One region of the Xenorhabdus poinarii G6 genome, then DNA from elsewhere that is predicted to be linked to it. Evidence: predicted binding sites of a transcription regulator. Region 1 holds the regulator's gene; the other holds the start of a gene.
The links. Region 1 encodes LexA, which represses DNA repair genes until DNA is damaged. Its sites were predicted from a motif close to TNCTGTATGTACATACAGNA; they were not measured.
Positions count from the first base shown of each region.

Region 1 (15,526 bases):
TCCGTGATCGCCTGAAATTCTTGGTTAATGTCGGATTGAATTATTTGACGCTTTCCCGTTCGGCTGACACCCTCTCAGGCGGAGAAGCTCAGCGTATCCGCCTGGCAAGCCAAATTGGAGCGGGTCTTGTCGGTGTGATGTATGTGCTGGATGAGCCTTCTATTGGTCTGCATCAACGAGATAATGAACGTTTACTGGAAACATTGCTTCACCTGCGCAATTTGGGTAATACCGTTATCGTTGTCGAACATGATGAAGATGCTATTCGCGCGGCTGACCATATTATTGATATCGGGCCAGGCGCGGGGGTACACGGTGGCGAAATTGTTGCCGAGGGCACAATCGCCGATATCATGGCAAGCACCAAATCCCTGACAGGAAAATACCTGAGTGGCCAACGTAAAATTGCCATTCCAGAACAGCGTGTACCAGCCAATCCAGATAAGATGCTGAAATTGATTGGCGCAAAAGGCAACAATCTGAAAAAGGTAACATTAACACTGCCTGTTGGCCTATTTACTTGTATCACCGGTGTTTCTGGCTCCGGTAAGTCGACGCTGATCAATGATACGTTATTCCCTATCGCGCAGCGCCAGTTAAACGGAGCAACCAATATTGATCCTGCACCTTATATTGACATCCAGGGTCTTGAACATTTCGACAAAGTGATCGATATCGACCAGAGTCCGATTGGCAGAACGCCTCGTTCCAATCCTGCCACTTATACTGGTGTGTTCACGCCGGTGAGGGAATTATTCTCTGGTGTTCCTGAATCCCGCACCCGTGGCTACACTCCGGGGCGTTTTAGTTTCAACGTTAAAGGTGGGCGCTGCGAAGCCTGTCAGGGCGATGGGGTCATTAAAGTTGAGATGCACTTCTTGCCTGATGTTTATGTACCTTGCGATCAATGCTGCGGTAAGCGTTACAATCGCGAAACGCTGGAAATCAAATATAAAGGCAAAAATATTCATGAAGTGCTGGATATGACCATCGAAGAGGCGCGTGAGTTTTTCGATGCAGTTCCTGCCCTTGCCCGTAAATTACAAACTTTAATCGATGTTGGCCTCTCTTATATTCGTCTGGGTCAATCCGCTACAACACTTTCAGGCGGGGAAGCACAACGGGTAAAACTGGCGCGGGAATTGTCCAAACGAGGTACAGGCCAGACATTGTATATCCTTGATGAGCCAACAACTGGCCTGCATTTTGCGGATATTCAACAATTACTTTCTGTTCTACATCAACTACGGGATCAAGGAAATACCATTGTCGTTATCGAGCATAATCTGGATGTCATCAAAACGGCTGACTGGATTGTTGACCTCGGTCCCGAAGGTGGCAGCGGCGGCGGTGAAATACTGGTATCAGGGACGCCAGAAGCAATCGCTATGTGCGAACAATCTCACACTGCTCGTTTTTTGAAGCCAATATTGAGAAAGGTTAATTCAATTATCCCGCCGCTAAATTAGCTACCCTGCTCCCCACTTGGTGGGGAGTTTTTTCGTCATTTCATCACACATTGTTAACTAAATTTTCCTTTATACACGGAGGAAGAAAGTCTTTTTTCACTATTATTTCGAATAAATCCCCCCTCCTTAAATCAGTATTTTGTATTGTTGTTCTAATATTACTTATAGTCACATTGCTGACATATTCATTCCATCGTGTTATTACATATGCTTTAAATTTTTAATGGAGATTAAACATGTATATGTTTTTACCGTTCTTGGTTGCGCTGGTTACCATCGTTACTGTCATTACTAACAAGAAAAAGCTGACGTATACGCTTTGGTTTACTTTATTCATCATTACGGTGTTTTGGTTTAAATATCATGCAACTGATGCATTGAATTTGTCTTTCTAATCGGAGGCCGTTATGAATAATACAATGTCAGCACCGCGTAATATTAGCCTCGCAATGACCTTGAATATCCTTGGCTTGTTCGGTATTAGTGTAATTTTGATCGTCGCGTTTTATTATCAATTAGCGCGTTTTGAACTTCCCTGCCCATTATGTTTATTACAGCGCGCAGGCATTATCATGATTGGTTTTGGTTTTTTGTTTAATATTTATTTCGGTATAAAAAACGCCCACTACAGCCTCTCACTGCTCGGCTGTATTGTGACTGGTTTCATTGCTATGCGTCAGGTTTCTCTCCATATCCTGCCGGGAGATATGGGGTATGGTTCCACGTTCTTCGGACTGCATTTTTATACCTGGGCTGCTATTTTGTCTATTCTGACCATCATTGCTATTGCCGCTATTATGCCTCTAAAAGCAGGAAATATTGATTCAGAAAAATACACGCCTCCCACATTCGGCAAAATAGCGATGGGGTTATTTGCATTTTTAATTGCAGCTAATCTGATTTCTACCATATTGGAATGTGGCAGTGGACAGTGTGATGATAATCCAACGTTTTATCAGTTACTGAAGAAATAATCTTTTCCAAACTAACATCATTATTAAAGTAGAAAGCTCTGAATTTATGTAGCCTTCTACTTTTTTCACTGTTTTTTCAATCTGACGCTTCGCGGAAAACCCACCCAAAATACATCCTGAGCTTAGCGCTTCAGCATCGCCGCATCAATGAGATAACAAATTTCATGTCATCAAACAACACTGCAACTTGAAACGCTATCAGTAATATACATTACCGACTCACTGCGGCAAATGCTTCAACAATACGTTGTACATTATGATGATTCACGCCTGCCATACAAACTCGGCCTGAACCGACCAGATAAACGCCGAATTCCTTACGCAATCTCTCGACCTGTTCCGGGCTGAACCCGGTATAACTGAACATACCACGCTGTTTCAGTAAATGGTCAAAGTTTTTCTCCGGCAAGGCATCTTTTAATGCGTTTACTAATACAGTTCGCATTTCCAGAATACGCAAACGCATCCGTTCCACTTCTTCTAGCCATTGATTTTTTAATTCAGCATTACCCAATACTCTGGCAACAACCTGCGCCCCAAAATTTGGCGGGCTGGAGTAAATACGACGGATACCGGCTTTCAATTGTCCTAAGACATTTTCAGCCGCGTTTGTATCGTCACAAATCACGGATAACCCACCCACACGCTCACCGTACAGTGAGAAAATTTTCGAAAATGAGTTACTCACCAGACAAGGTAACCCTGCATCTGCCATTGCACGGATCGCATACGCATCTTCTTCCATACCATCGGCAAATCCCTGATAAGCGATATCCAGGAAAGGGATCAATTCGCGTTCTTTGGCAACCTGAACCACTAAATCCCATTGGTTATTGGTCAGATCAGAGCCTGTAGGATTATGGCAACAAGGATGCATCAAAATAATGCTTTTACCAGGCAATTGCTTGAATGTTGCCAGCATTTCGTCGAATCTCACCCCTTTATTTTTATCATCAAAATAAGGGTAATAGTTCACTTTGACGCCAGCGCCAGCAAAAATAGCAGCATGATTTTCCCAGGTTGGATCGCTGCACCAGACTTCAGAACCAGGGAAATAACGGTGTAAGAAATCAGCACCCACTTTTAATGCGCCCGAACCGCCCAATGTTTGAACAGTTGCGATGCGACGCAAGCTTAACAATGGATGATCTTGACCAAATAGCAATTCCTGAATTGCCACTCGATAAGCAAGCAAGCCTTCCATCGGAAGATAAAGGGAAGCAGACTGCGGCAAAGTGCGCATCTGTTCTTCAGCAGCAGCGACAGCTTTCAATTGTGGCGTTATACCCTGCTCATCGTAATACAGCCCGATGCTCAGATTAATTTTTTCTGCACGAGGATCATTTTTGAATGTTTCCATCAATGACAAGATAGGATCACCCGCATACGCATCAATATTCTGGAACACTACGTTACACTCCTTGCTCCGAGTTGATAAAAGATGCAATCAACAATATAGCTTATCGGTTTATTCGTCTAGATATTCCATGACGACGCGTGAAGTCAGCTTTGTCATTAACTCGTAGGCGCTAATGCCTGAATGTTTGGCAATTCTTTCCACTGGTAGAACATTTCCCCAAAGGATAATTTCATCCCCAACTTTATCCTGACATGCAGGCCCCAGATCCACAGTGATCATGTCCATGGACACGCGACCAACCAGCGGTACTTCCCGGCCATTAATAAATACCGGTGTGCCAGCAGGTGCACTGCGGGGATAACCGTCACCATACCCCATTGCCACAACGCCAAGGCAGGTATCACGTTCACTACGCCACGTACCACCGTATCCTACTGATTCCCCCGCTTTATGTTTACGTACTGCGATTAAGCTAGATTTTAGTGTCATCGCAGGGAGTAAATTAAAATCGGCCGCCGTTTTGTCCGCTGTTGGTGAAGCGCCATACACCATAATGCCGGGACGAACCCAGTCCAAATGTGCCTGTGGCCACAATAAAATCCCCCCCGATGCAGCAATAGATTTTTCGCCGGATTTATCCGCAACAAATGCCAAAAAGCAATCAATTTGTTGTTGGGTTATTGCCACGGCAGGCTCGTCTGCATGGCTAAAATGACTCATGATATTAACCGGTTGTTCAATGTTACGGCAGCGGCTCAGGCGTTGATAAAACGCTTCTGCTTCATCAATCCTCACCCCCAGACGATGCATACCGGTATCAAGCTTCATCCAGACTTTCACCGGATGGGGTAAATCCGCCTGTTCTAATGCCTCAAGCTGTTCAATACTATGCACCACGGTTTCAATATGGTTGGCGACTAAAACCGGTAAAACAGTAGCTTCAAAAAAGCCCTCTAGTAGCAAGATGGGTTTGACTACGCCTCCACTGCGTAAGGCAAGGGCTTCCCCGATGCGAGCGACACCAAAACAGTCTGCCTCTTCCAGCGTGGCAGCCGTTTCTAATAAACCATGTCCATAGGCGTTTGCTTTCACAACGGCAATCAGTTTACTGCCAGGCGCTTGTACCCTGACTTGTTGCAAATTGTGTCGCAGAGCGCGGCGGTCGATAACAGCAGTTGCCGCTTTCATTTCATCCCCTTTTTTTATGATTTTCCGGTCAGGTTTGATCAATAACAGCCTATCTTCACTGTTGATAATTTAGTCAGTTAAACAAGGACGATAGGCTCTCAGATTTATTCGTCACTGTAACTTGGCCCGGCATAATTATCGAAGCGTGACCATTGACCATTAAACGTCAACCGGACTGCCCCGATAGGGCCATTACGCTGTTTACCAATGATGATTTCTGCCACGCCTTTCAGTTCACTGTTATCGTGATAAACTTCATCCCGGTAGATAAACATAATCAAATCAGCATCCTGCTCGATAGAGCCTGATTCACGTAAGTCGGAGTTAACCGGACGTTTATCGGCGCGTTGTTCCAGGCTACGGTTAAGCTGAGAGAGTGCGACAACCGGTACTTGAAGCTCTTTCGCCAGCGCTTTCAATGAACGGGATATTTCCGCGATTTCCAGCGTTCGGTTGTCAGATAAAGAAGGAACCCGCATCAATTGCAGGTAGTCGATCATAATCATGCTCAGCCCACCATGTTCGCGGAAAATTCGCCGCGCACGGGAACGCACTTCCGTTGGTGTCAAACCGGATGAGTCATCAATATACATGTTGCGTTTTTCCAGCAAGATCCCCATCGTGCTGGAAATTCGCGCCCAGTCCTCATCATCAAGCTGACCAGTTCGAATACGTGTTTGATCTACACGGGATAAGGATGCCAGCATACGCATCATGATCTGACTGCCTGGCATCTCTAAGCTGAAAATCAGAACAGGTTTATCCTGCATCATAGCGGCGTTTTCACACAGGTTCATCGCAAAGGTTGTTTTCCCCATTGAAGGACGCGCCGCCACGATAATTAAATCTGACTTCTGCAATCCTGCGGTTTTTTTGTCCAGATCCTGATAGCCGGTAGAAACCCCTGTCACGCCATCATGTGGGCGCTGATAAAGCTGCTCGATTCGTGCAACGGTTTCTTCCAGGATCTGTTCAATCCCTCTCGGCCCCTCGTCTTTATTGGCCCGGTTTTCTGCGATCTGGAATACGCGTGATTCTGCCAAATCCAGGAGCTCTTCACTGGTTCGGCCTTGTGGATCATAACCCGCATCTGCAATTTCATTGGCTACCGCAATCATGTCGCGTACGACCGCCCGCTCGCGGACAATATCCGCATAGGCATTGATATTCGCAGCACTTGGGGTATTTTTTGATAATTCGGCAAGATAGGCGAACCCACCGACATTATCGAGCTCACCATTTTGTTCAAGAGATTCCGATAATGTGATCAGGTCAATGGGTTTGCTCCTTTCGAGCAAACGCTGCATTTCAGTGAAAATACGTCTGTGTGGTCGGCTAAAAAAATCATTGCTGCTAACCCGCTCGGATACATTATCCCAACGTTCATTATCCAGCATCAAACCGCCTAACACGGATTGCTCTGCTTCCAAAGAGTGTGGTGGAAGTTTCAGCCCTTCCACTTGGCGATCTTTTGGTTCAGCCATACTGTTGTTAGTTGGTTTTTTCCCAGCCATGTACCACATCAATCCACTAAACAAAAAACGAAATAGCGTATCAGTATACGCCATGAAAACAGCCTTGAGTAATTATATATAGTCTGTAATGATTTCCGATAAATTCACACAGGTTGCATCCATTTCATTGCAAACGTGCGAAGCTGTTCCCAATATTTCCACTATAACGAGCGAGTGACCATGGCAAAACATATTGAATTTTCCGCCACTGGCGGCCCAGAAGTACTCCGATATTGTGAATTTATACCTGCTGATCCGGCACCTGATGAAGTCCAAGTCGAACATAAAGCCATTGGGGTTAATTACATTGATACCTATTTTCGCAGTGGATTATATCCGTTAACTGATTTGCCATCCGGCCTGGGAACAGAGGCTGCCGGCATTGTCACCAAAGTAGGTGCCAATGTGACATCCGTTAACATCGGTGATCGCGTTGCTTATGCCCAATCGACAATCGGTGCTTACAGTGAAGTGCATAATGTTCAGGCGAATAAGATCGTTCTTCTGCCCGATGCCATTTCATTTGAACAAGCAGCCGCTTCCTTGCTGAAAGGTTTAACCGTTTACTATTTATTTTTTCTGACGCATAAGGTGCAAAAAGACGACGTTTTCTTATTCCACGCCGCAGCCGGAGGGGTTGGACTGATTGCTTGCCAGTGGGCGAAGGCATTGGGAGCAAAATTGATTGGTACTGTCGGCTCTGATGAGAAAGCCGCACTTGCCCACGCTGCGGGCGCGTGGCAAACCATTAATTATAATCGCGAAAATATTGTAGAACGTGTTCTGGATATCACTGGCGGGGAAAAAGTCGGGGTTGTTTATGATTCTGTAGGCAAAGCGACATGGTTGGATTCATTGGATTGCCTGAAGCGCCACGGACTGATGGTCAGTTTTGGCAACGCATCCGGGCCAGTGACCGGGGTCGATTTAGGGATCCTCAATCAAAAAGGCTCCCTGTTTGTTACCCGCCCCGCAATTAATGGGTATATCACCACTCACGAGGAATTGAACGAAGCCAGCAAAGCGTTATTTGACGTCATTGCAGCGGGAAAAATCAACGTTGATGTGCCAGAAAGCCAGAAATTTCCGCTGAATGAAGCAATGGCAGCACATCAAGCATTGGAGAGCCGCATGACTCACGGCTCCAGTTTATTGATCCCATAATGGCAAGCACTGTTCCTGATTAACGGAATATGTCACTCGGTGCGGGCATGAAAGAGCCCCGCGCCTTATGCTTGTCCAGACCTGTCTGTCCGGCCATGTAGGTGGGGAGCATTATAGATTCGTTAGCACACAATCGTGCAATGCATTTACCGTGAGCTGAAGTTCTTGCTGGCGATTTTGCCAATCTTCTTCACACCCGCTCAAATAGCTCTCCCGCACATCGATCAAAACAATAGCCTGTACGACTGGAAGGCGGGCTGCAGCCCAGCCGGCAGCGACATCCTTAGCGACAAACTCTCCGGTAACAACGGTTCGCCACATACGTGCCAGCGTTAGCAGAACATTGCGCTCATCTCCCTGTAGCGTTTCAAGTAAAACCGGCAGAACCTCTTTAATCGCCCGGCGAATGTCTGATCTTGGAATAACGGGTATAAGACGACTTGCATCCGGACCGAGCAGAGGTATTGCTTCCTGTCGTGATTGAGCCAACACCAAAGTAAGTTCTGGATCACAAACAGGTTTGGGCGTTTTCCCTTCTTCATATTCGTCACGCAGCCACTCGCCATAAATGAATTCGCTCCGGGCAGGATAAGGTGATGCAATAAGATCGGTGCGCAAGAAAACAATCACTTCAACAGGGCGGCGTCCATCAGGATCAGCGGGATAGCGACCCGATATCATCATTAAATCGGCAGCAAGACTTTCCCGAATCTCAGATGTTATTGGCTGGTCAATAACCACGAGCAAATCTACATCGCTACGGGGACGAAGGCCACCAACCACGGCCGAACCATGCAGGTAGACTGCTACCAGCGATTCCACTAATCGCTTCTGGACTATCAACAATACCTCAGCTGCCTCGGATGGAATTAGCAACATCGTCAACCCTATTTTCCGAATACGCCAAAAGACTTGATTAACAAAACACCTGAGCGGATTACATCCGCTCTTTCACCATTTCCAGGGCTTTCTCGACAACCATAATATCAGCGCCTGGTTTATGGGCGTTCTCACTTAAATGACGACGCCATTGACGTGCCCCCGGTATTCCCTGAAAGACTCCTAAAATATGGCGAGTAATATGGCCCAAATAAGTGCCTTGAGATAATTCCTGTTCGATATAAGGATAGAGGGACTTAACCGCGTCAACAGTATTGGTCACAGGAACGGTGTGATCAAAAAGCTCACGATCCACATGCGCTAGAATAGAGGGATTTTGGTAAGCTTCTCGCCCAATCATCACACCATCGATGTGTTGTAAATGTTGTTTCGCTTCTTCCAGCGATTTAATACCACCGTTAATAGAAAGGGTGAGTTGCGGAAAATCTTTTTTCAATTGATAAACCCGCGGGTAATCCAAAGGGGGAATTTCACGGTTTTCTTTTGGGCTTAAACCCGACAGCCACGCTTTGCGTGCATGGATAATAAAATTATCGCAATCGCTGTTTTTCACGACGGTATCAATGAAATCACACAAAAACGCGTAACTATCCTGTTCATCAATGCCAATCCGGGTTTTCACCGTGACAGGAATATCCACCACGTCCTGCATTGCTTTAACACAGTCGGCTACCAGTGTGGCTTCGCCCATCAGACAGGCGCCAAAGCGACCATTCTGCACCCGATCAGAAGGGCAACCGACATTCAAATTGATTTCATCGTAATCCCGCGTCTGTGCCATTCTGGCACATTGCGCCAATGCCTGAGGATCACTTCCCCCTAATTGCAATGCCACTGGATGCTCTTGCTCGTTATACGCCAGATAATCCCCTTTACCATGAATAATCGCCCCCGTTGTGACCATTTCCGTGTAAAGAAGCGCTTCCTTGCTTAATAAGCGATGGAAGTAACGGCAATGACGGTCAGTCCAGTCCAGCATCGGCGCAACAGAAAAGCGGGAGGGTTTGAATGTATGGGTTTTCCCGTTGATTTCAAAGGGAGTTTTAACTTCTTTATGTTCTTGCATTTCAAGATATTTCAAATGTTTTTAAATTAACCACACCCTTTCAGCACTTCTGGAGAGCCGTGGGTATAAAATGTGGTCTACTATAGCATAGAAAAATGTCCCCAATACCCAACCAAACACGGCAGTATATTGTTTGCTCTCCCACCTCTCTCCTCCCCGAAAACATGATAATATTAAAGCTGTTAGCGTCATGTCAGTGTGAGAGATGTAATGAAAACGATCAATCCAAAAAAGTTACTGGCTCAGGCTGAAACAATCTGCCTGTCAAGAGGGGTACGTTTAACACCTCAACGCCTTGAAATACTTCGCTTAATGACAGAGCAGCCTGGGGCAATAAGTGCTTATGACTTGCTGGATCTGTTACGTGAAGTAGAGCCACAGGCTAAACCCCCTACCGTTTATCGTGGATTAGAGTTTTTGCTGGAACAAGGTTTTATCCACAAAATAGAATCCACAAACAGTTATGTGCTTTGCCATCATTTTGAAGAACCCTGCCACACTTCGGCCATGTTTATCTGTGAAGTGTGTCGTTCAGTGACCGAAAAAGAGGCAAAAGACATTGAATCGGCTATCCAGCAGTTAGCTCAAGGGACAGGGTTTCATTTGCGAAATAGTGTGATAGAAGTCCATGGTATATGTTCTTCCTGTGATGAGATTGAATCTTGCACGGCGCACGATACATGTCAGCACAATCATTCGGTTGAAGAGAAGAAAAAGAAATAAAAAATGCTTGAGGCCGGGTGAAATAATCAGGCGGTCATAGCAATGAGCACCTATTTTTAAGTCCCGCTAAACCCACGTTTAACGGGTACTGGCAAAGATGACCGCCCCAAAATGGCAAAATACAGTATCCGATTTTACAGTCAGAACCAATCCCCGTTACGAATAATGCCTACTGCCAACCCTTCAATAGTGAAACTCTGTTCGCTCAAGTCCACAACAATTGGTTGAAATTCCTGATTCTCAGCAATCAATTCAATTTTGTTTCCTGTTTGCTTAAAGCGTTTTACTGTGACTTCATCTTCAATGCGCGCCACGATAATTTGTCCATTATGCACATCCTGTGTTTTATGCACGGCCAGTAAATCGCCATCCATAATACCAACGTCTTTCATAGACATTCCGCTTACACGCAGCAGAAAATCAGCGCTCGGTTTGAAGAGTTCAGGATCAACCTTATAGTGACTTTCGATATGTTCCTGCGCCAGCAATGGTTCCCCGGCAGCAACACGACCTATCAGCGGTAACCTCGCCCCTGCATCTTCTTCTTCGAGAAGCAAACGGATACCTCTGGATGCCCCAGAGATAATCTCTATCACCCCTTTACGCGCAAGTGCTTTTAAATGCTCTTCTGCTGCGTTAGGTGAACGAAAACCAAGACGTGCTGCAATTTCAGCGCGTGTTGGTGGCATACCCGTTTGCGAAATATGGTCACGCACCAAGTTATAAACTTGCTGCTGCCTGGCAGTTAATGCTTTCATTTCGCCCCCTGTTTGTTTATACAGCCAAACTGTGAGTATATACAGGTAAATTCAAATTGGGAACCGTCAGCATGTAAAAGCAACTAATTAACCTGTTTTGATGAAAAAAACAGACCACTTCAGCACAAAAAATGTGACCAAAAGATCATTCCCCAAGTAAACAGCGCTAAAAATATGGTGAGCAAGACAGCCGCTGATCCCATATCTTTCGCCCGACCTGATAATTCATGATATTCACTGCCGATACGATCCACCACCGCTTCTATCGCACTGTTGAGGATTTCAACAATGACCACCAGCACAACAGAACCAATAAGAAGGAGTCGCTCAAGTAAGCCAAAATCTAAAGAGAATGTAATGATGATTGCAAGCAGGGCAACGATCGTTTCCTGCCGAAATGCAGCTTCATTTTTCCATGCCGCCTTGATTCCTTTTGCTGAATATTCAATTGCTTTAATGATGCGGATAAAACCTGTTGATTGATTGGCCATAAAAAATCATCTTCAGTGAGTTTAATAATTGTCTGGTTAGATAACTTTTAGCCTTTATTATTGTCTTATTTCCACAGATCTCAAAATCTGTTTCTGGTATCCTTGCGACGCATTGCTAACAAGAGGCTTAAAGCAGTTATGTCAGGTTGGCGTAAAATATATTATAACTTATTGAATTTGCCACTAAAATTTTTAGTAAAAAGTAAACTTATCCCTACGGATCCCATTGCGGAGCTGCGTCTTGATACGACCCGCCCTATTTTATATGTGCTGCCGTACCATTCAAAAACAGACTTATTGACCCTGCGTCAACAATGTCTGGCGCAAGATCTGCCGGATCCGTTAGATCCTTTGGAAATTGGCGATACACAACTTCCAAGCTGTGTCTTTATCGATAACGGCCCACGAGTGTTCCGTTGTTATGCGCCAAAGCATGAGTCAGTGAAAATTTTTCACGCCTATCTGGATTTACATCGTAATAATCCTGATTTAAATATCCAGATGGTGCCGGTTTCCGTCATGTTTGGTCGTTCTCCCGGACGCGAGGGACAAGAAGGCAATACCGCTCCGCAACTCCGTTTGCTCAATGGCGTACAGAAGTTTTTTGCAATCCTGTGGCTTGGACGAGATAGTTTTGTGCGATTCTCCACCCCTGTATCTTTACGCCGGATGGCTGATGAGCATGGGACGGATAATATTATCGCCAATAAACTTGCCCGTGTTGCACGAATACACTACTCCCGCCAGCGTCTTGCGGCGGTTGGCCCACGTTTGCCTGCCAGACAAGATCTGTTCAACAAGCTACTGACTTCAAAGGCGATAGAAAAAGCCATTGCTGATGAAGCGCGCAGCAAAAAAATCACGCCCGAAAAGGCAAAACAACATGCCATCAATATGCTGGAAGAGATTGCTGCGGACTTCTCCTATGAAACCGTACGTTTGACCGACCGGGTTTTAAGTTGGACATGGAACCGTTTGTATCAGGGCATTCATGTTCATAACGCTGAACGGGTTCGTCAATTAGCACAAGATGGCCATGAACTGGTTTACGTCCCCTGCCACCGCAGCCATATGGACTACCTTTTGCTCTCTTATGTGCTTTATCACCAGGGGCTGGTTCCACCGCATATTGCGGCGGGCATTAACCTGAATTTCTGGCCCGCAGGCCCGATATTCCGTCGTCTCGGTGCGTTCTTTATCCGCCGAACATTTAAAGGCAGTAAACTTTATTCGACAATCTTCCGTGAATATCTTGGTGAGTTGTTTACCCGTGGTTATTCGGTTGAATATTTTGTCGAAGGGGGACGTTCTCGTACTGGTCGCCTGCTTGATCCCAAAACGGGCACTCTCTCCATGACATTACAGGCGATGCTGCGGGGAGAATCACGGCCAATCACCATCGTGCCGATCTATATCGGTTATGAGCATGTGATGGAAGTGGCAACATATGCCAAAGAACTGCGTGGTGCAACCAAAGAAAAAGAAGGGTTTTTCCAGATGGTTCGTGGGCTGCGCAAATTACGTAATCTGGGGCAGGGTTACGTGAATTTTGGTGAGCCGATCCCGTTGGTACAGTATCTGAACCAGAATGTGCCGGAGTGGCGTGACGCTATTGACCCAATCGACCCCCAACGTCCAACTTGGCTGGCGCCAACGGTCAGTAAGCTGGCTGGCAATATTATGGTCAACATCAATAATGCGGCTGCAGCCAATGCGATCAATTTATGCACCACAGCCTTGTTATCATCACGTCAGCGAGCACTGACTCGTGAACAGCTTATTGAGCAGTTAGATTGTTATCTGCAATTACTGCGTCATGTGCCTTACACACACGATATCACTGTGCCGAATAAAAGCGCGGAAGAATTGTTAGATTCTGCTTTGTTGATGAATAAGTTTGAAGTCGAAAAAGACAGTCTGGGGGATATTATTATCCTGCCACGCGAAAGCGCGGTATTGATGACTTATTATCGCAACAATATCCAACACTTACTGATCCTGCCATCCTTAATTACCAGTATTGTTATGCATCACCGCCGCATTAGCCGCAGTGAATTACTCAGACAGGTCGCACTGATTTATCCGCTGATCAAGCAAGAGCTTTTCATGCGTTACAATCAAGAAATGCTCCCCGGTGTCGTCAATACTCTGGTTGATGAACTGGCACGCCAATGCCTTATCTGTCACAAAGAGCAAGAAATGCTGGTGCTGAATCCGGCACGTATTCGTCCACTGCAATTACTGGCGGCAGGTATCAGAGAAACGCTGCAACGTTATGCCATTACGCTTTCTTTGTTGAATGCCACCCCTGAAATTAGCCGTGGTGTACTGGAAAAAGAGAGCCGAATGCTGGCACAACGTCTGTCTGTCCTGCATGGTATCAATGCCCCGGAATTTTTTGACAAGGCAGTCTTTGCCTGTTCGGTTAATACGTTACGCGAAGAAGGTTACATTCAAGACAGCGGTGACATGATCACTACCAGTGCTCAGGAGCTTTATCATGTATTAAGCGAGCTGATGTCACCTGAGATTCGTCTGACGATTGAAAGTGTCAGTATGCCAGCAGAACAAAATGAACCTGTACAGGTCACACAAGATCAGCAATCACACTATTAAGCTGATCATGGCAGGCACTGATCATCGAAAACAAAACATTAACGGGCGGATCTCCGCCCGTTATTTATATTAATGGCATATCACCCTAGACATAGCTGAAATAACTAAAGAAGATACCCAAGAATAAAATAAAACCGACGTAGTTATTGTTCATAAATGCCTGAAAGCAAGCCGATCTTTCCCGATTTGCAATCAATTTCTGCTGGAAAACGAACAACGCGGCAACCAATAATACCGTCCAGTAATATATGCCTTTTAAATTCATCATACTGCCAACCCAAACCAGGATGCTCAGCATAATGAATTGCAAAATCCCAATAATCAGTTTATCGAAGCGGCCAAAAAGCACCGCGGTCGATTTGACCCCTATTTTCAGGTCATCATTGCGATCTACCATGGCATACTGTGTATCATAAATCACAGACCAAATGATATTTACCAGAAATAGCAGCCAGCACTCTAGAGGTAAGGATTCACTGACTGCGGCAAATGCCATGGGAATTGACCAGCCGTAAGCCGCACCTAATACGACTTGTGGCAGGTGACTGACACGTTTAACGAAAGGATAAGCCCATGCCAGCACCAACGCCACAACTGACAGTGCAATCGTCATTTTATTCAGCGTCAGCACCATCACAAAAGAAATCAGTACCAGTGTGGCAAACAGGATTTTGCTTTCTTTTTCGGTGATGTCACCACTGGGGAGAGGACGAGATTTTGTCCGCTCCACATACCCATCAATTTTTCTGTCGGCGAAATCATTAATGCAGCATCCTGCGGCACGCATAGAAAATACGCCAATAGTGAAGACTAACAATATAGGTAGATTCGGTATGCCTTTTGCCGCGATCCACAATGCCCAATAGGTCGGCCATAGTAATAATAATATGCCAATGGGTTTATCGATACGCATCAAACGGCAATACGCACGCCATTTATTCTGCGTCATACTGACCTTCAATCTATTTCTCCCTTTTTATTTTGTTGATCTGATAGACCGGTGATTCAGAAAGAAAAATTTCTGTTAACAACAAAGGCTTACCTGATATTCTCAGTAAAGAACGCCGCGCCCAACGATCTTCTTGCCGCCCTATTTGAATATAATCTCGTGTCAGATTATGACTACTAAAAAGATAACGTCCAAGTGGCACGGTTCCCACATCGACCAACTTTTTATCCGGGCCCGTTAATGTTTCTGTCGGAATGACCGTACGCCCCAATAACCAGGGCGTGCCATCCCCATATAAAACAATTTCGCGCAACCAATACTGTTCACTTAAAGGTAAGTGCTTACTTTCATCTC
Region 1 covers NZ_FO704551.1:3,020,770-3,036,295, forward strand. Annotated here, with positions in the region: gene uvrA (excinuclease ABC subunit UvrA) at 1-1,469, shown strand, start outside; gene XPG1_RS18720 (DUF5993 family protein) at 1,706-1,864, shown strand; gene XPG1_RS13995 (disulfide bond formation protein B) at 1,877-2,443, shown strand; gene XPG1_RS14000 (amino acid aminotransferase) at 2,655-3,851, opposite strand; gene alr (alanine racemase) at 3,912-4,991, opposite strand; gene dnaB (replicative DNA helicase) at 5,096-6,505, opposite strand; gene XPG1_RS14015 (quinone oxidoreductase) at 6,686-7,669, shown strand; gene XPG1_RS14020 (aminoglycoside nucleotidyltransferase ANT9) at 7,781-8,548, opposite strand; gene dusA (tRNA dihydrouridine(20/20a) synthase DusA) at 8,607-9,635, opposite strand; gene zur (zinc uptake transcriptional repressor Zur) at 9,846-10,358, shown strand; gene lexA (transcriptional repressor LexA) at 10,499-11,116, opposite strand; gene XPG1_RS14040 (diacylglycerol kinase) at 11,236-11,607, opposite strand; gene plsB (glycerol-3-phosphate 1-O-acyltransferase PlsB) at 11,746-14,223, shown strand; gene ubiA (4-hydroxybenzoate octaprenyltransferase) at 14,309-15,172, opposite strand; gene ubiC (chorismate lyase) at 15,186-15,526, opposite strand, start outside.

Region 2 (15,526 bases), 790 kb from region 1:
GACGTTTTACTGATGAATCGGGGGGAATTGCTCTATCGCGGCCCACCACAAGATTTAACACAGGGTATTGCTGGCCGCTCTTTTTTGCTTGATGTCAGGCAAAATGTTCGTCGCAAGGTACTGCAACATGCCCTCACATTGCCACAAGTGACTGATGGTGTGATTCAGGGGAAATATGTTCGTCTGATCTTAAAGCAATCAGCGGATAAAAATGAATTACTCCAACAAACACTATTTCAACAAATAGGGCTATCGGCAGCCAATATCGTCGATGCCGAACCACGTTTCGAAGATGCATTTATCGATTTATTGGGAGGCGGCCCTGCTCGTCATTCAGAACTGGCTGAAATTCTGCCACAAATCCCGCCAAATCCGACAGAAACCGTGATAGAAGCCTGTAGCCTGACGAAAAAATTTGGCGATTTTGCAGCCACTGATCAGGTGGACTTTCAGGTAAAACGGGGTGAAATTTTTGGTCTGTTAGGGCCGAATGGCGCCGGAAAATCGACGACCTTCAAAATGATGTGTGGTTTAATGATCCCCACGTCCGGCAAGGCACTGGTTTTGGATATGGATCTCAAAACCCGTTCAGGTAAAGCCCGCCAGCACCTTGGTTATATGGCTCAGAAATTTTCGCTTTATGGCAACCTGACGGTTGAGCAAAATCTCAAATTTTTCTCCGGTGTTTACGGCCTGACAGGCCGCCAGCAAAAAGAGAAGATGTCCGGCATGATCCATGCCTTCAATCTCGACCCGATTTTACATCAAAAGACTGAACGTCTGCCGCTGGGATTTAAACAACGACTCGCCCTTTCCTGCGCATTAATGCATGAGCCTGACATCCTGTTTTTGGATGAACCCACTTCGGGGGTTGATCCCTTGACACGGCGGGAATTTTGGATGCATATCAATGGCATGGTGGATAAAGGCGTCACCGTAATGGTCACAACCCACTTTATGGATGAAGCAGAATATTGTGATCGTATCGGGCTGGTATTTCGCGGCAAATTGATTGCAGCAGGCACGCCGGATGAGCTGAAACAACGGGTCGCCACGGATACGCGCCCAAATCCCTCCATGGAAGATGCTTTTATCGATCTCGTGGTGAATTACGATAAGGAGCCACAATGAGTTATCCAGAACACAACACCGCCCAACCGGTAACACACCAGAAAGCGGCTCGTTTTTCATGGCGTCGATTGAAAGCACTCTGTATCAAGGAGACGAAACAGATTATCCGTGATCCTAGTAGTGCTTTAATTGCGGTCGTGATCCCATTGATGTTACTGTTGATTTTTGGCTATGGCATTAATTTGGATTCCAGCAAACTTCGCCTCGGCATTTTAATGGAACAGCAGAGCAAAGACGCCCGTGAATTAGTGCATGTCTTTACAGGATCGCCTTATATTGATGCCATGATCAGCGACAATCGCCAGCATCTCATCAAAAAAATGCAGGAAAACCAAATCCGCGGTATTATCGTTATTCCGGTCAATTTTGATGCTCTGCTTGCCCGTCCAGACAACCTCGCCCCCATTCAGGTGATCACCGATGGCAGTGAACCCAACACCGCCAATTTTGTTCAGGGTTATACCAAAGGTATCTGGCAAATTTGGTTACAACAACGAGGGCAAAATCAGGGAGTATCAACAACCCCCTTGATTGATACACAAATTCGCTATTGGTTTAACCCCGCCGCCATCAGCCAACATTTTCTTATTCCCGGCGCTGTCTCGATTATTATGACCGTAGTCGGTGCAATTCTGACCTCCCTGGTGGTTGCCCGTGAATGGGAACGCGGAACGATGGAAGCCCTGCTTTCAACTCAGGTCACCCGCATTGAATTACTGCTCGCTAAATTATTGCCCTACCAAATGCTCGGTTCTTTTGTCATGGTGCTTTGCATGGTATTCACGGTTTTTGTCCTGGGTGTCCCTTATCGCGGTTCCTTGTGGATATTAGCGTTAGTCTCCAGCCTTTATCTCGCTACCGCGTTGGGTATGGGTCTGCTCATTTCTACCCTGACACGTAATCAGTTTAATGCTGCAATGATTTCGCTGAATGCCGCTTTTTTACCTGCCATCATGCTGTCTGGCTTTGTATTCGAAATAGACAGTATGCCCGTACTGATTCAGGCTTCCACTTACGTGATACCTGCCCGTTACTTTGTCAGTAGCCTACAGACACTCTTTCTGGCTGGAAACATCGGTACGGTGTTGATGACCAATCTGCTTCTGCTACTTGCCAGTTCCATCGTCTTTATCGGCCTGACCGCGTGGAAAACCCGCCGGCATCTGGATTAAACGGGATAAAAAGGAGAGAGCATGTTTTATCGTCTGTATACCCTCATTATGAAAGAGTTACAGTCTCTTCTGCGTGAACCGCAAACACGGAACATTCTGATTTTAACCGTAATTATACAAATGATCCTGTTTCCGTGGGCAGCCACACTGGAAGTCAAGAACGCCACCATCGCCATTTATAATGAAGACAAAGGGCAGGCATCGATTGAATTAACGCAGCGGCTGGCAAAATCGAAAGCCTTTCCTGATGTGATTTTGCTAACCAGTTCGCAAGCAATACGCCCCACCTTAGATAACCGTAAAGCGCTACTGCTGGTACGTTTTCCACAAAATTTCAGTGCGAATCTCGCCAATCATCATCCGGCTTCAATCCAGGTTTTGCTGGACGGACGTAATTCAAATAGCGCTCAGATTGCTGCCAACTATATCCAGCAAATTGTGCTGGATTATCAAAAACAATTATTGGGCAATAGCGCCAATTTCAATCACAGTGAGTTAATGATTCGTAATTGGTATAACGCCAATTTGGATTATAAGTGGTTTGTTGTACCATCATTGGTTGCCATGATTACCACCATTGGCGTACTCATCGTTACAGCGCTGTCGGTCGCGCGTGAACGGGAACAAGGAACGCTGGATCAATTGCTGGTTTCTCCATTGGAGACATGGCAAATATTCCTTGGTAAAGCCATTCCGGCGTTGATCGTCGCGACGATGCAAGCCAGTATTGTTTTGTTGATTGGCACGCTGTGCTATCAAATCCCTTTCGCGGGTTCATTATTGTTATTTTATGGTTGCATGTTGATTTATGGATTATCGCTAGTGGGTTTCGGCTTACTGATTTCGGCGGTTTGTTCTACTCAGCAGCAAGCGTTTATCGGGGTATTTGTGTTTATGATGCCGGCTATCCTCCTTTCCGGCTATATCTCTCCGGTTGAGAATATGCCCGTTTGGTTACAAAACATCACCTGGATTAACCCCATCCGACATTTTACTGATATCACCAAACAGATTTATTTAAAAGGGGCTGATTTAGCTGTGATTTGGCCAAATCTCTGGCCTCTATTGGTCATTACGGCAACGACGGGGGGAGGAGCTTATTACCTGTTCCGCCGTAAGATTGCGTAATATAACCACCAACAAATCATCAAACACCACCGCAAGTTGCACCTACTTAATTGTAACGAATGATAGGCGCAATGAGCGGCTGCTCATGCTCACGTTATATCAGCAGCAGTAGATACTTCTACTGGAAAAGTCTATTCCGGTTTTAGTGACCAGCCTCATCCAACCACACTTCATCGCCATTTTTTAAGACTTATACACATACCTCAGCACCGAATCAAATGAAACACAAATGAAATATTTTATTAACATGTGAATTGTCACACAACTGCATCGCACATTTGATTCGACATCACATTTTTTCCATTAAATTCAATTTGAAAATGGAATATCAAAAATAATTCGGCATACTTAGCAAAGACCAATTGTTTCAAAAACGTTAAATTTTTATTAAAAATTTAACTCATTAAAGCCTCTATTTTAACAAAAGGGGCACCTCTTAAACGTTGCCATTAACAGGCAATAAGCTAACAACTAACAAATGGTTTTTAAGGAGAATGCTCAATGAAAAAAGCATTTTTATTCATACCTGCACTGCTAGCGATTTCAATCAATCCCCTTGCCCATGCCCATATTGATAAAAATGTGTATGTTTTTGGTGGAGATAGCACGACTGATACAGGAAATGCCCGCGCCGAAACAATTAAAAATGCAAAACCTGAAGAAAGGGAAGATGCGGAAAAACTCCACGCACGCTACACGACTGATGGGAATAAAGAAAAAGTTGCTGTTGAAGTATTTTCTGGCCGCAACTTAATACCCTCTGAAGAAGGTGGCACCAATCATGCCAAAGCAGGAGCAACGGCTACCGGAGCATTTAATCCCGAAGATCCCAACAACACGACAGCAAAACAGCTCAACGATTTTCTGGAAAACAATAAGATCGACCCTGACGGAATCTATTTTCATTGGGTAGGCGGGAATGATATTAAAACGGCGTTAATGGCAAATCTGGGAAAACTGTTTGACCTCAGTGATAAATCCTCTTGGAAACCTGATGATATAATCAAAGAAAGTGCGAACGCTACCGCAGCACAAATTAACACATTGGTGAAACACGGGGATGGATTAGTTGTCGCTCCCACTGTGCCTGATATTGGCAAAACACCAAAATTGTTGGAAGCCGTTTTGGCATCAGGGATAAAAATGAAAGTGAATAAAATAGTGGATGCCGAAATAGAGAAAATGGACCCGTTTGTGCGCGATCTTCTCGGAAACACAATCAGATCAACCGTCCAAAAAAAAACACAAGAACAAATAGAAAGTATTTTAGGCGAAGTACACTTAAGCATTAATCAAGCCACCATCGTTAGCGAAGAGGCACGTCAACTCGCCCTCCAAAAGCTATTCAAGACATTGGGGCAGTTATCTGAAAACAAGGTTAAAGCGCTGGCGATGGAATATCAAAGCCAACTTAAAATGCTTGGCATAGACCTTGAAAAGATTAAATTAGATCCCACCGCCATTGAGAAAGAACTCGCCGAGGCTTATAACAAGGCCAGCACTGCTGCGACAAGCCTCACCGAGGCTTATAACAAGCGAGTAGATAATGAAATCAGCGGTAATATCTTACGTGCAGATATTAATGGCCTGCTGCGTGAGGTTATGTCTAATTCCATCATCTATGGCTTCGGCAATAATTTGGGTTATGCCTGTGGCGTAGGCGTCGATGCGAACAAATGCACTTCCAAACCTAAAACGACCAAAGAACAAGGCCCTAAAGATTTTGATGACAGTAAAGAGTTTATCTTCTCGGATGGTTTCCATCCATCACCACTGGCACACAAGATCATGGGCCAATATTTTGAATCCATTTATGTCGCCCCATCACAGGTGATGATCCTGAATCAGGTCAATCGTGCTCCAGTTAAAGGCACTCGAGCTTCTCTTGATGGTCACCTGCAACAATTACGCCATGGTGGTCATCAACCAGGAAAATTGGGTGTCTTCGGTGCCTATACTGGCAATCGTCATCACTCCTTTACTTTAGGTGGCGACTATCAACTGACAGAAAACTTTTTGCTGGGTGTGCTGTACGCCAATGACAAATCCGAGCGTTCCCCTATTTCCAATTTTACCTACAATGGAAATGCTCATGTAGCAACGGGTTATGCCCTATGGAATGTCTTTAACAACGCATGGGTGAACGCTGATCTCCACTATGCTCACATGAGTTACGACCTGACCCGCAACATTCAACTTGGGAAAGCTACTCGTAGAGAAAGCGGTTCAACGAAAGGGAAACAATGGGGAGCTCGTTTTACGGCGGGTTGGGATATACCTGTCACAAACGTCGTCAGCACCAGCCCTATTATTCAATTTGCTTGGGATAAAGGCGATGTCAAAGGCTACCGAGAATCCGGTAACAACAGTACCTCCATGCATTTTAGTGACCAGCATTACACATCTAAAGTAGGGACATTAGGATGGCGTGTCGATACCCAATTGGGGCGTTTCAATCCTTATGCTGCTGTAGCATTTCATCACCAGTTCGGGGATACACGCTACAAACTGCGCAGCGCCATTCATTCCACCACAAACGCCTTTGTTATGGAGAGTGGTAAACAGAGCAAAGACTGGCGCCAATACACAATAGGCACAAATGCGAATCTGTTTAATGATGTACATGGTTTTGCTTCCGTCACACGTAACGAAGGCCATTCGCAAGATCCCAATTACAATTTTAGTTTGGGGATCAACGTCCGATTCTGAATGTGTCACGATTCGCGCGAGAAAAAACGCGGTTTGCTGGAGACTCAACAACCACCGATGTTAGTCGGTGGTTGTCAATAATCTGAAAAATCCCCCAATAGAAATTGAGGGATTTTGGCAGGAAAAACAGGCCAACGCCGGGTTCTTATATTAAAAAATAAGGCGATATATCCGCAGTTATCGGCGATCACCCAAAATACGCAGCAACATCAGGAACAGATTAATGAAGTCCAGATACAGAGTCAGTGCGCCCGTAATAGAATACCTGCGCAAGTTCTCTCTATCATTCATATCCAGCTCTTCCCCCATTTCTTTCAGTTTTTGGGTATCGTACGCAGTCAAGCCAGCAAAAACCAAAACACCAATATAAGTGATGACCCACGTTAATGCGGAGTTTTTCAGCCAGAGGTTCAACAGAGAAGCCAGAACGATACCAATGAGCCCCATAAATAGGAAGTTACCCAGACCACTGAGGCTACGCTTGGTGGTATAACCATAAACGCTCAATGCGCCGAACATCCCCGCTGACACAATAAAGGTACTGGCAATAGAACTAGCGGTATAAGCCACAAAGATGACCGAGAGTGTCAACCCGGTCAACATGGAGTACAGCATAAACAGCCCTGTTGCCAGCGCCCCGCTCATTTTATGCACTAAACCAGACAGCACAAACACCAGTGCAAGCTGTGCAATCACCAAACCATAAAAAATAATGTTGCTGGAAGTAATGATGGAGAAAATTTCAGCGGTATTTGCCACATACCCTGCAACAAATGCCGTTAACAGCAGGCCACAAGTCATCCAGCCATAAACTTGCGCCATATAACTTTGTATACCAGAACCCGCTTTCTGGACAATCGAATCATTAGGACGTTGATATCGATCCATGACGATTACCTTTTCATAAAAGAGTTTAAGGATTAAGACTGTTAAAAAACAACCCACTTAAAAGCTATACATTAGCATAGAACATGAATAAAACCATCCGCCAATTAATGGCTATTTCAGTGATATATTATTTATCCAGCCCGTTTTCAAGATAATTCACAAAACAACCCCTTGAACACAATTTCAGCCTATTATGACCCGAATGATGACCAACGGTTTATTGCCTCCTGATCACTTTGTCTCGTTTCGACCCAACGTTCTCCCTCTCCCTGCGCAAGCGATTCTTTTTTCCAGAAGGGGGCCTGCGTTTTCAGATAATCCATAATAAATTCAGCCGCCATAAAAGCCCTATGACGGTGAGAGCTGGTCACGCCAACAAAGACAATCTCATCCCCCGGGTACAGTTCTCCCACGCGATGGATAACGCTGACTCGTTGTAAAGGCCAGCGTTGGCGCGCTTCATCAACAATGTTCTGTAACTGCTTTTCTGTCATGCCAGGATAATGTTCCAATGTCAGTGAATGAACGCTATCTCCCAGGTTATGGTGACGAACTTTGCCGGTAAAAGTCACTATTGCTCCTTCTTCATCACCCTGTGAGAGCCATTGATATTCTTCACCGACATGGAACACCTCGCGTTGAACATTGATCCGAGTATTTTCCATTGTTATCCTCCCGTCACCGGCGGGAAAAACGCCACTTCATCACCGTCATGTAAGGCCTGTTCGGCATGGACAAAAGATTGATTCACCGCAAATAACAATTTACCTTCTTCCAATGCCAACGCCCATCGTTCACCTTTTTCAATCAGTGCATGTCGGAGATGCGCAACCGTTGGGTAATCATTCGGCAATTCAAGTAAATCGATTCCTACCAACTCACGGACTTGAGCAAAAAAGAGTACTTTTATCATACGCTCACCTTAAAATGCCCTGATTTACCGCCACTTTTTTCCAATAACCGTATCGGCCCAATCACCATATCCTTTTGCACAGCTTTGCACATATCATAAATCGTCAACGCGGCCACAGATGCCGCAGTCAGAGCCTCCATCTCCACGCCGGTTTTGCCGGCCAGGCGGCAGCAAGATTCAATCCTGACACGATTGTGTTCTGTTTGTGCTTCCAATTGAATATCCACTTTGCTAAGCAGTAGCGGGTGGCAAAGGGGGATCAGATCCCATGTCCGTTTTGCTGCCTGAATTCCGGCGATACGGGCGGTCGCAAAAACATCGCCTTTGTGATGCCCACCGGCAATGATCATGGCTAAGGTTTCCGCCTGCATTTCAACGAATGCTTCTGCCCGTGCTTCACGGACAGTCTCCGATTTGGCAGAAATATCCACCATATGGGCTTCCCCCGCAGGATTGATATGGGTTAATTGCGGCATTCTTTGCTCCTAAATATTACGCCTGAAAATGAATCTGGCAGTGACATTAACCACCAATAAAAGAGAGATTCGGGGTAATACCACTGTCCCCTTGATGTAAGAAGTGAGTTTCACGTTTATGGCCTAATCCTCCTTGAATGCGTCGTTTCAACGCGTCAAGTGAGACGTCATCAGCCAATAAATCACGCAACGGAATACCCTGTTCACCAAACAGGCACAAATGAAGGTTGCCAATAGCGGAGACTCGCAGGCGGTTACAGCTTTGGCAGAAATTTTTTTCATACGGCATGATAAGACCAATTTCTCCCTGATAATCAGGATGACGGAAAACATGAGCCGGTCCGTCACTGCGCGCACGCGGCCGCAGCTGCCAACCTTGTTGCAACAGTTGGCGGCGAATGACTTCACCAGAAAGGTGATGGCGATGAAAAATATCACTGCCTTCCCCCGTTTCCATCAGTTCGATAAAACGCAATTGGATAGAGCGGTGTTGAATCCAGTGAAGAAACGCAGGCAGGCTGGCATCATTTTGATTTTTCATCAGCACCGCATTCACTTTTACCGTGTTGAATCCCGCTTCAAAAGCCGCATCAATACCACGCATAATCTGAAAAAATTTATCCTGCCCGGTGATGGCATAAAATTGGCGGGGATCTAAACTATCAACACTCACGTTAATGGCGGTCAGACCCGCCGATTTCCATTGAGAAACTTCCCGTGCCATCCGGTAGCCATTCGTTGTGACCGCAATTTTTTTGATTTGCGGATTTTCGTGAACGGCAGCGATAATGTCACAGAAATCACGCCGCATCGTTGGCTCTCCCCCTGTCAGGCGGATTTTCTCTGTACCAAGTTCAGCAAATGCCCGGCTGACACGACGAATTTCCGGCAGAGAAAGAAAAGATTGATGACCATGAGGCCGATATCCATCAGGCAGACAGTAGGTGCAACGAAAATTGCACACATCCGTAATCGATAATCTCAAATAATAGAACTTGCGCAAAAACGCATCTACGAGTTGTTCCACAATAACACCTTCCAAGTACGGGAGATGCCGGTATTTCTACCTTGCATCCTGGTGACTCAAGAGCCACGGCCAGTGCATCATATCAATGTGGTATCCATTTGATAAACAGCGACTTAGACACAGAGGCTAGGCGTTAGTATCCGTTAAATTTGGCTATAAACGACAATGCGAATGACGATGGACACGCCCGGAATTCTAACGCTTAAGAAAATAAAAAGCGAATCCACAATCCAATATATACCTTATTAGGCAACGAGTTACCGCTAGATAACGCTCAAAGTATGACGGTGTTTCCACGCAGTCACATTGAATATAAGGGAAATAGATTGTACAAAATTACACCAACCTTCTGAAAGCATTATATTTTGTGATAAATTAGATGAGGTTTATTTAATCCCCTACGTTTAGTCAGTAATAGGAATCCTATGCGAAATCGCTCATTAGCTGATCTGGATCGCGTTGTCGCTCTCGGCGGCGGTCATGGACTTGGACGCGTGATGTCTTCCCTTTCCTCCCTCGGAAGCCGTCTGACAGGCATTGTCACGACCACGGATAATGGGGGTTCAACCGGTAGAATACGACGCTCAGAAGGCGGGATCGCATGGGGAGATATGCGTAATTGCCTCAATCAGTTAATCACGGAACCAACCATTGCTTCTGCCATGTTTGAATATCGGTTCAGCGGTAAAGGCGAATTATCCGGGCATAATTTGGGCAATTTAATGTTGAAGGCTTTAGATCATTTAAGCGTCCGTCCTCTTGAAGCCATTAATTTGATCCGCAATTTATTGAAAGTCAACGCACAGTTGATTCCCATGTCAGAGCAATCGGTTGATTTAATGGCCATCGATGAGCAAGGTAATACCGTGTATGGCGAAGTGAATGTCGATCAACTCAATGGTGTACCACAAGCGCTTGCCCTTTATCCTCATGTCAACACGACGAAAGAAGCACTGGAGGCGATTGAGCAAGCAGATTTAATTCTGATCGGACCTGGCAGTTTTTTCACCAGCCTAATGCCATTGTTATTATTGGAAGATTTAACGCAATCCCTGCGACGTAGCAACGCGAATATGATTTATATCGGTAACTTAGGGAAAGAGCTGAGTCATGCGGCAACAAAGCTAACGTTAAAAGATAAAATTGACATTATGGAAAATAAGATTGGCCGCAAAATGATCCATGCACTGATTGTCGGCCCACGTACAGATATCAGCGCCTTTACGGATCGAATTGTGACCCAACAGGTTTTGGAAGCGCAGGATATCCCTTATCGCCATGATCGTGAATTATTACGCCAGGCAATTGAATACACGCTGCAAAAATTGGGTTAGCGATGTGCCTGAGCATTGTGCCCACGGCACAATGCTCATGACTCAGGCGTTGGTGATAAATTGTGCCCGTAATGTCTGAACCTGATCACGGAGATTAGCCGCTTGTTCAAATTCCAAGTCCCGTGCATGTTGGTACATTTTATCTTCCAGTTCACGGATTTTATGTTCCAGCTCTTTCGCGGATAAATGGCGGTAATCCCTCGTCTCTCCGGCAATTTTACGCTTACCTTTGGCTTTTCCTTTACCATCAACAGGTTGACCAATTTTCAGAATGTCACCGATTTTTTTATTCAGCCCTTGCGGTACAATACCGTGTTCTTGATTAAATGCCTGCTGTTTGGCGCGACGACGCTCCGTTTCATCAATGGCTTTCGCCATCGACCCCGTCACTCTATCACCGTATAAAATTGCTTTACCGTGTAGATGACGCGCTGCACGGCCGATAGTCTGGATCAGAGAGCGCTCTGAACGCAGGAAACCCTCTTTATCTGCATCTAAAATGGCAACCAGGGAAACTTCCGGCATATCCAGACCTTCACGCAATAAGTTAATACCGACCAAAACATCGAATTCACCAAGACGAAGATCACGGATAATTTCCACCCGTTCCACGGTGTCAATGTCGGAGTGAAGATAACGCACCCGCTCACCATGCTCTTCCAGGTATTCCGTCAGATCTTCGGCCATACGTTTAGTTAAGGTCGTGACCAACACCCGCTCATTTTTTGCCGCCCGGATACGGATTTCAGATAACAGATCATCCACTTGAGTTGCCACAGGGCGAACTTCAATTTCGGGGTCAATTAACCCCGTCGGACGCACGACTTGTTCGACAAGTTCATTGCCCGATTTTTCCAATTCATAATGACCCGGCGTCGCTGAAATATAAATGGTCTGTGGCGCCAATGCTTCAAATTCTTCAAACCGCAATGGCCGGTTATCCAGCGCTGACGGCAAACGGAAACCGTACTCCACTAATGTTTCTTTGCGGGATCGATCGCCCCGGTACATTCCGCCGATCTGCGGAATAGTGACGTGAGATTCATCAACCACCAGCAAACCGTCTGCCGGAAGGTAGTCAAATAGCGTTGGCGGAGGTTCTCCGGCAGAACGACCTGACAGATAACGAGAATAGTTTTCAATGCCAGAACAGTAGCCCAGTTCACTCATCATTTCGAGATCGAACTGTGTTCGCTGAGTAATACGCTGCTCTTCCAATAATTTGTCTGACGCCAACAACACCTTACGCCGCTGCACTAATTCCGCTTTGATCGCCTCCATCGCCTGAAGGATGCGTTCACGCGGGGTGACATAGTGCGTCTTGGGATAAACAGTATAACGCGGCACCGAGTACACGATCTGCCCTGTCAGCGGATCAAACAGGGAAAGACGTTCAACTTCATCATCGAACAACTCCACACGCAGCGCCTGTTCATCTGATTCTGCGGGAAAAATATCAATCACTTCACCACGGACCCGGAATGTGCCTCGCTGGAAGGCCTGATCATTACGGGTATATTGCAGTTCTGCCAAACGACGCAAGATAGCACGCTGGTCAATTAACATACCTTCCGTTAAATGCAGCATCATTTTCAAATAACTATCAGGATCACCCAGGCCGTAAATCGCAGAAACAGAGGCAACGACAACGACATCACGACGTTCCAGCAACGCTTTTGTTGCCGACAGGCGCATCTGCTCTATATGTTCGTTCACGGAAGCGTCTTTTTCGATAAAGGTATCGGAGCTAGGCACATAGGCTTCCGGCTGGTAGTAATCGTAGTAGGAGACAAAATATTCTACGGCATTCTCAGGAAAGAACGCTTTCATCTCGCTATAAAGCTGTGCGGCCAATGTTTTATTGGGAGCAAGGATCAGGGTAGGACGATTTATGTTTGCGATAACATTGGCAATCGTAAATGTTTTACCCGATCCGGTTACCCCTAACAGCGTCTGATGAGCCAGTCCATCTTCCAGCCCTTCCTGTAATTGCCGGATAGCCGATGGCTGATCGCCTCCCGGTTTAAAATCAGAATGCAACTTAAAAACCTTACTCGTTTCTTTGCTCATTTTTCCCGCACCATCCCCTGAAAACCCCTTTTTATCATACTGGATAAAAAAACAGCTTCAAGCAAGTTGAAAAAATAATGGTGTTTTTGTTGGCAAGACGATCTTAGAACGATCAAAAAATAGCGGCAAATCACCACTTGGCGCAATATTTACCACCAGGTGATATTCACATGATGATATTAACCTTTAATTAACATGAATCGTGACGATGTTTATCCCCAGATGATGGGATTGCTTTTTCCTATTTTTGCACTCGTTACTGAAATGATAAGACACCAAATCACCAAAGAAGAAAGAAAGAAATTGCTTTTATATAATAAGTTGATTTTTAATCAAAAAAAATCCGAGTAGAGAATAACAACAAATCTCGCCAAAGCCGCGTGTTGCCTTGCACGAGGATACTTTTCTAAAACTAATACACAGGGTTATCCACAAGAATAGTGGATAACTCAGCAAAACCTATTAAGCATGGGTGATCGCGGAGCGATCCTTGTTTATCAATTATTTTCAATAACGGAATATTTTGGTGCTGTTTTAGGATTGCTCTACGTTATTCGTTGTTTAAAAACCAGACAGAAATTGTCGAAACAAAATACTTATCACGTAAAAAAAATCGGCTAAAATGTCACGCTTGAAACTTATTTTAGCCAACTTAAAGTAAACAATTACTTAACCAGTGGATCAATCGTCATATATTGACCGATGTTATCGCTATCACTGAATTCCCCCAGATGAGGAAGAACGCCCAGTAAAGGCGCAGGGATCATACGTTCCAGTGTCGCCAAATATGCCGCCTGATATTTGCCCGCCGGTTCAATTTCATTAGCAACCCAACCGACCAGTTTCAGGCCAGAAGACTGAATCGCTTTTACGGTTAATACAGCATGGTTAATACAACCCAATTTAACACCGACGGTTAAAATGACCGGTAAATCTTCCTGAATAACCCAATCCGCAAAAGTCATGTTTTCCGATAGTGGTGTATACCATCCCCCGGCGCCTTCAATCAAAATCCAGTCAGATTTTTTTGTCAGGACGTCCAATCCCGCAGATAAGACGGAAAACTCGATTGGCTGATTAAGCGCCGCACTCACAATATGGGGTGATGTGGGTTCAACAAAGGCCAGAGGATTCACCTCCTGATAGGTTAATGACACCGTGCTGTGACGTTGCAGAGCCAGCGCATCACCATTACGTATCCCCTCTGTTGTCATTTCACTGCCGGATGCCACCGGCTTGTAACCTGCTGTCTGATAACCTTTTTTCTTCGCAGCCTGCAACAAAGCACAGCTCACAACCGTTTTACCGACTTCAGTATCGGTGCCTGTCAGAAAATACTTATTTGTCACAATAAATGACTCCAAAAACAATTTGATAACTTAACGGATAATTTCCATGATTCCGTGGGTATGCTTCGGCAAGGGCATTGATGCGTTTTCTGGTCATTAATCCGCGCTGGCGGCCATGATGAAGGTGTGTGGCTCCGATCCCCTTTAAAGAGTTCAGTAGTGGCAAAAGTTGTGGGTAGCACTGCAGATATTTCCGGTGAATGATTTTATGTTGATAGGATTGACATGCTTGTGTAATGGCTCGCAGAGGCAAAAATTGATTAATATGCTGATAATCATCCACCTGCTTCCACGCAGTGGCCAATTCATTCAGTGAGTCCTGCGCCAGAGTGGAAAACACGATCAGGCCACCAGGTCGGGTAACACGATAAAACTCCCGCAATGCACTTGGCAAATCACCACACCATTGTACCGCCAGATTACTGAAACAGATGTCCACACTGCTTTCCGCCAACCCCAGATGTTCGATATCCCCTTGCAGATAATAATCGGCAACTTGTTGTCCTTTTGCGTGGTTTAACATGCCAGCAGCCAAATCCAGCGCAATCACTTGTTTACCCTGCTGTTTCCAACGGGCACTAAAAAATCCCGTCCCACAGCCGGCATCCAATACCCGTATGCCTGTATTTTCAGCTTGTACCAGCGTCATCAGGTAGTCACCCGTTTGCTGTTGTAATTTTGCCACCGCGTCATATTTAGAAGCCGCACGACCAAAAGCACCGGCAATCGCGTGTTTATCAATGGCATTAACCGCCAACACCATGCAACGCCTCCAGTAATGTATCTATATCGTACCGTGTATGGTTTGCGGTCAGCGTAATGCGCAATCGCGCACTCGCCGTGGGAACCGTTGGCGGAAGGATCGCTTTGACCCACACTTTTTTTTGCCTGAGAACATCAGACAACGCGGTACAACGTGCATTGTCACCAATAATGAGTGGCTGAATGGCGGTTTCTGAATCCATCAAGACAAAAGGGAGATGCTGTGCTTCATGGCGGAAATAACGAATATTGTTTTGCAGCCGTTGGCGCAGTTCATTGCCTGCTCTGATTTGTCGGACAGCTTCGGAAAGGGCGATTGCCTGTGCCGGTGGCATTGCAGTACTGTAAATCAGATGTCTGGCGTATTGGAGCAAGTATTCTGCGGTTTGTTCATCACATAAAACCGCGGCGCCACTCAAGCCAAAGGCTTTACCAAAAGTGATGATCAAAATCTCCGGTTTCACATTTTGCATCCAGCAACTTCCTCGCCCTTCGTCACCGTGAATGCCAATGCCATGAGCATCATCCACCATCAGCCAGCCTGCCGCCGCTTTCGCTTGCTGAGCA
Region 2 covers NZ_FO704551.1:2,234,452-2,249,977, forward strand. Annotated here, with positions in the region: gene XPG1_RS10345 (ATP-binding cassette domain-containing protein) at 1-1,131, shown strand, start outside; gene XPG1_RS10350 (ABC transporter permease) at 1,128-2,303, shown strand; gene XPG1_RS10355 (ABC transporter permease) at 2,325-3,431, shown strand; gene XPG1_RS10360 (autotransporter domain-containing protein) at 3,933-6,140, shown strand; gene XPG1_RS10365 (Bax inhibitor-1/YccA family protein) at 6,318-7,028, opposite strand; gene moaE (molybdopterin synthase catalytic subunit MoaE) at 7,220-7,693, opposite strand; gene moaD (molybdopterin synthase sulfur carrier subunit) at 7,696-7,941, opposite strand; gene moaC (cyclic pyranopterin monophosphate synthase MoaC) at 7,938-8,417, opposite strand; gene moaA (GTP 3',8-cyclase MoaA) at 8,464-9,444, opposite strand; molybdenum cofactor riboswitch at 9,434-9,589, opposite strand; gene yvcK (uridine diphosphate-N-acetylglucosamine-binding protein YvcK) at 9,870-10,778, shown strand; gene uvrB (excinuclease ABC subunit UvrB) at 10,821-12,848, opposite strand; gene bioD (dethiobiotin synthase) at 13,514-14,197, opposite strand; gene bioC (malonyl-ACP O-methyltransferase BioC) at 14,187-14,960, opposite strand; gene bioF (8-amino-7-oxononanoate synthase) at 14,944-15,526, opposite strand, start outside.
Region 2: uvrB (excinuclease ABC subunit UvrB) is a predicted target of LexA. The motif match lies at 12,886-12,905, and genes of this name have one in related genera.